2 regions of the Gracilibacillus thailandensis genome follow, and region 1 is predicted to be linked to the other one. Evidence: riboswitches for the same ligand, from Rfam matches in the RefSeq annotation. Region 1 holds a riboswitch; the other holds the start of a gene.
What was found. Region 1 has a riboswitch for S-adenosylmethionine ahead of GH715_RS18915 (acetyl-CoA C-acyltransferase). Riboswitches for the same ligand answer to the same signal wherever they lie in the genome.
Positions count from the first base shown of each region.

Region 1 (2,401 bases):
GCCTGATTAACAGATTTCGCAAAAGCTTGAAGATGTGAATGTTCCATATCTTTTTCTGCAGGTTCCCATAATATCTGACTCTTCTTATCTATTGTTTGAGTATTCATTGTTTTCCCCCTTTCTTTGGTACTTCAATAAGAATGGCTATTCCTTGGCCACCACCGCCGCATAGAGAAGCGATTCCTTTACCACCACCACGTCGTTTCAATTCATGTGCTAATGTTAAAACTAAGCGGAAACCAGTACCTCCAAGCGGATGCCCAATTGCAATTGCTCCACCATTGACGTTTACTTTGTCATATCCAATATTTAACGCTTTACAGCTGGCGATCACAACACTAGCAAACGCCTCGTTTATTTCAAAGAGTTCAATATCTTCTACTGTCAATTGCTGTTTATTCAATACTTTTTGAATGGCGTCTGCCGGCTTTGTTTGAAGACTAGCATCAGGTCCGGCCGTTTCCGCCCAGTCGATAATATGTGCAAGTGGTGCTGTTCCAATTTGTTCAGCTTGTTTTGCTGTTGTAACAATTCCAAGGCTTGCTCCATCTGTCATTTGCGAAGCATTACCTGCTGTAATCGTTCCATCTTTTGCAAATGCAGGTTTCAAATTCGCTAATTTATCAACTGTTGTCTGTGGGCGTATACCTTCATCATTTGCTAACACACCATCGATTGGAAGAATTTCCTCCTGCAATAGCCCTTTTTCAAAGGCACTAGCTGCTCTTTGTTGAGACAGAGCTGCAAATTGATCTTGCTCTTCACGGCTAATGTTGTATACACCATTATATTGTTCTGTTAGTGCGCCCATCGATTGATCACTTAATGCACACCACAGCCCGTCATGTAGCAACGTATCAGTAATCGTCTGGTGACCTATACCTTTGATCGATCGAGTCGGGATAATATGTGGTGCATTAGACATTGAGTCAAAACCACCAACAATATAAAATGACCCTTCTTCTAATTGAGTACGGCGCACTGCATCAATAACAGAAGCAACCCCTCCAAGACAGACATTATTTAAGGTGATCGCCGGTGTACTACTATTAAGTCCAGCTTGATGTGCAACTTGCCTAGCAGGGTTTTGACCTTGACCAGCCTGAATAACTTGTGCTAACAATACCCCATCTATCTGAGGAATTGCAGCATGTTTTTCCATTAAGTAATGCAACGGATGGCTTGCTAATGATACTGAATCAATTTCTGCAAGGGCACCGTTCCATTTTCCAAAAGGTGTCCTGATCCCATCTAAAATAACAATTGACATATATGTGATTACTCCTTTTTCTTTTAAATTAAGAAAAGCGCAGAGCGCCCGCTTAAAAACGTAGCGGCTGGAACTAATCAACTGAGATAAAGGAATCACGGTGAGTTTACGAACCGATGATGACTTTCACCTAAAGGCATAAGTGCGACTAAGCCTCTGGTTTCACCAATCGGCAAGTCTTCTTTATCGTAGGACAATTCGTGAAGTCGCCTAGTTTTTGGGCGCTCGGAGCTACATCTGTGCAAATTTTATACTTTCCTTACAAATAAAAAAGCCCTCTTCGATAAAAAGAGGACTCTACTACTCTTCTTATCTCTCAGGAGTACTCCTGTTGGAATTAGCACCTTTTAAGCAATCGCTTAATGGTTGCCGGGTTTCATTGGGCCAGTCCCTCCACCTCTCTTGATAAGCTTATAGATATAATGTTTGTGATTCTTATAATAAAAAAATCTCTCTATATCGAGATAGAGAGATACATTACGTAACGATGAATCTCTTATCTCTTCTAAGTGAAAACACTCAGACGGAATTGGCACCTATATTAAGTAAAACACTTAATGGTTGCCGAGGCTTCTTTGGGCCATTCCCTCCACCTCTCTTGATAAGACAAGATTAATGTTCAGTTTTCATATCCTAGTAATACACTGTACTTTACATGCTTTTGTTGGAATTGTCAATATATTTCGACAATTAAAAGAAAGTAATTACGTAAATATTCAATCGCTTTCAAAAATAGGAAATATTATACAAACAATATCAATCCTGTGGTAAAATAATCCATATAATATACTAAAGGAGGATTATATGAAATCTATCAAACTCTCGTTTATCGGCTTGCTGTTACTTGTATTACTTTTTAGTGTTCCTACAACCACAATGGCACAAGAGGAATCTGGGATTGACTTTGACAAGCCTGTTGTTCTCGTTCATGGTATAGTTGGTGCACCGTACAATTTCTATAGTATCGAACGAAAATTAAGAAGTATTGGGTACGACAGATCTGATTTGCATGCGTTGAACTACCCCCACTTAACCTCCTTTCAGGATGTTTGAAGTGGGGGATTCTTGGGAACAGAGCGTACTTATTAGGTTATTTCTTCCCTAACAGTGGTTTCTCTTCTTTACCAAGCT
Region 1 covers NZ_WJID01000082.1:9,940-12,340, forward strand. The annotation lists gene GH715_RS18910 (acetoacetate--CoA ligase) at 1-107, opposite strand, end outside; gene GH715_RS18915 (acetyl-CoA C-acyltransferase) at 104-1,270, opposite strand; SAM riboswitch class I at 1,577-1,682, opposite strand; SAM riboswitch class I at 1,764-1,878, opposite strand; gene GH715_RS18920 (lipase family protein) at 2,075-2,323, shown strand; gene tnpB (IS200/IS605 family element RNA-guided endonuclease TnpB) at 2,392-2,401, opposite strand, start outside.

Region 2 (2,401 bases), on a different contig from region 1:
AATTGAACGAGAACGCCGTAAGCAACTTTGTCGCCATGTAAGGTATCATGTGTTTCAGCAAGGTGTGTTAGACCGTTATGAATCGAATGAGCCCCAGATACCCTACCATAATGATCACCAAAGCCGCCAACCATTCCACCTGCCATGATGATCGTTTCTATCGAACGTAAAAAGGAATGATTGTACGATTGTTGATCAATTGCTGCTAGTGCCACTTCACCTTCATCGATCAGTACATCACGACAAAGCTTAGCTGCATATAAAGCGATGTCTAATGAAACAGGCTTTTCGGGTAACTCGCGTGTTAAGACATCTGCTTCATACCATTTCGCGATTGTATCCCCAATTCCTGCACGGAGATAGGCTCTTGGTGAGTCCAAAATCACGTTAGGATCTACTAATAACATATAAGTGCTACTGTTGAAGATAATGTATTCTTGAAAGTTACCATTCTGATCATAGAAGACTGATAGTGGTGTCCATGGTGCGCAATTCGACGCTAACGTAGGTATTAAAATAGTTGGTAAGGTTAAACGGTCTCCACAAGCTTTGGCAATGTCTAATATTTTTCCGCCACCGATACCGATCACAGCTGTTGTTTCTGATTTAGTTAACTTTGCAATTCGCTCTACTTCATGGTGTGAACACTCTCCGTTATAAGCAATAAATTGGCAAGGTAATGCAGGGTCTGCAAAATATGTTTTTACTTTCGCCCATGATTGATCACCATGAATAACAAGTAGTTGGTTAAATTGATGTTGTTGTAACAAATCAAATAGATCATATAATAGCCCATTTCGGCATTGATAATAATTAGGGGCGCCTTTGATATGTAATGTGTCCATCTCTTCACCTCGATGATTGTGATATGGTAAGAAGTATGCCATTGGAACGAATAAGTGTCAATATATATCGAATTTTCTGAAAAAAAGGTTGACTTACATTCTGTAGTTCGCTATACTCGTTAGCATAAAATTTGAAAATTTCTTATCTAGAGCGGTGGAGGGACTGGCCCAATGAAACCCGGCAACCATCTATACTTCTATAGAAAGGTGCTAAATCCAGCAAACAGTTGAACTGTTTGGGAGATAAGAGAAAAACTATGAAAATAGGATTCTCTATCTCAAAAGAAGATAGGGATTTTTTAATGGAAAATTATATGAGGGGGATACAACATGAAGAAGCTTGTAGGATTTATTAGTGTAGCAATCATTCTTATTTTAGCAGCTTGTGGAGGAGAAAATGCAGATAGTGGTGGCACATTAGATGTCGGTGTAACGGCAGGACCACACGAAGATATTTTAAATCACGTAGCAGAATTGGCAGCAGATGAAGGATTAGAGATAGAAGTGCATGTCTTTAACGATTATGTGATGCCCAATACAGCTTTAGACGAAGGTGAACTTGATGCAAACATCTTTCAACACGAACCGTTTATGAATAATGCACGTGATGAAGGAGATTTAGACTTAGTTAAAGTAGCGGATACAGTAAATTTCCCAATGGGGATTTACTCTGACCAATATGCTAGTTTAGATGAATTGCAAGAAGGCGATAAGGTAGGATTACCAAACCACTCTTCAGGTGAGCCACGTGCATTAATGTTATTTGAAGATGCTGGTTTAATTACGTTACCAGAAGATGCAGATGTTACAGTATCTGTGAAGGATATACAAGATAACCCATTAAACTTGGAATTTGTACTACTAGAAGCATCACAAATTCCTAGACAATTAGGTGAGGTGCAAGTTGCGGCGATTAATACGAACTATGCACTAGAGAGTGGACGAGTGCCAACAGAGGATTCTCTTCACATGGAACCAAAAGACTCACCATGGGTAAACATTATAGCGACGAGAGAAGAGAATGTCGAAGATGAACAAATTAAACAATTAATTGATATTTATCGTTCAGAGGAAGTAAAACAATTTATCGAGGAGGACTTCGCAGGGTCAGTTGTTCCTTCATGGTAAGAAAGGGGCACATACAGCATGATTGAATTTAGAAACTTAACGAAAGTTTTTCAAGACAAGAAAAGAGAAGTTAAAGCCCTTCATAACGTATCACTAAAAGTGAAGGAAGGATCTATTTTTGGTGTAATTGGCTATAGTGGGGCTGGTAAAAGTACATTAGTCAGAATGGCCAATTTGTTAGAAAAGCCGACTTCTGGTCAAGTTTTATTTGAAGGTCACGATTTAACCAAGTTAAGTGGTAATCAATTAAATGAAGTAAGACAGCAAATGGGGATGATTTTTCAATCCTTTAATCTTTTAAAAACGGGTACAGTTTATGAGAATATTGCATTGCCTTTGAAGTTAACGGGCGTACCAAAATCGGATATTGATAAACGTGTAGAAAAGTATATTCAAATAGTAGGTTTGCAGGATAAGTTAAAGGCTTA
Region 2 covers NZ_WJID01000093.1:6,359-8,759, forward strand. The annotation lists gene GH715_RS19790 (iron-containing alcohol dehydrogenase family protein) at 1-887, opposite strand, end outside; SAM riboswitch class I at 985-1,095, shown strand; gene GH715_RS19795 (MetQ/NlpA family ABC transporter substrate-binding protein) at 1,176-1,973, shown strand; gene GH715_RS19800 (methionine ABC transporter ATP-binding protein) at 1,992-2,401, shown strand, end outside.
Region 2: it holds a riboswitch for S-adenosylmethionine, as region 1 does, so the genes downstream of both, GH715_RS19795 (MetQ/NlpA family ABC transporter substrate-binding protein) here and GH715_RS18915 (acetyl-CoA C-acyltransferase) in region 1, are expected to answer to the same signal.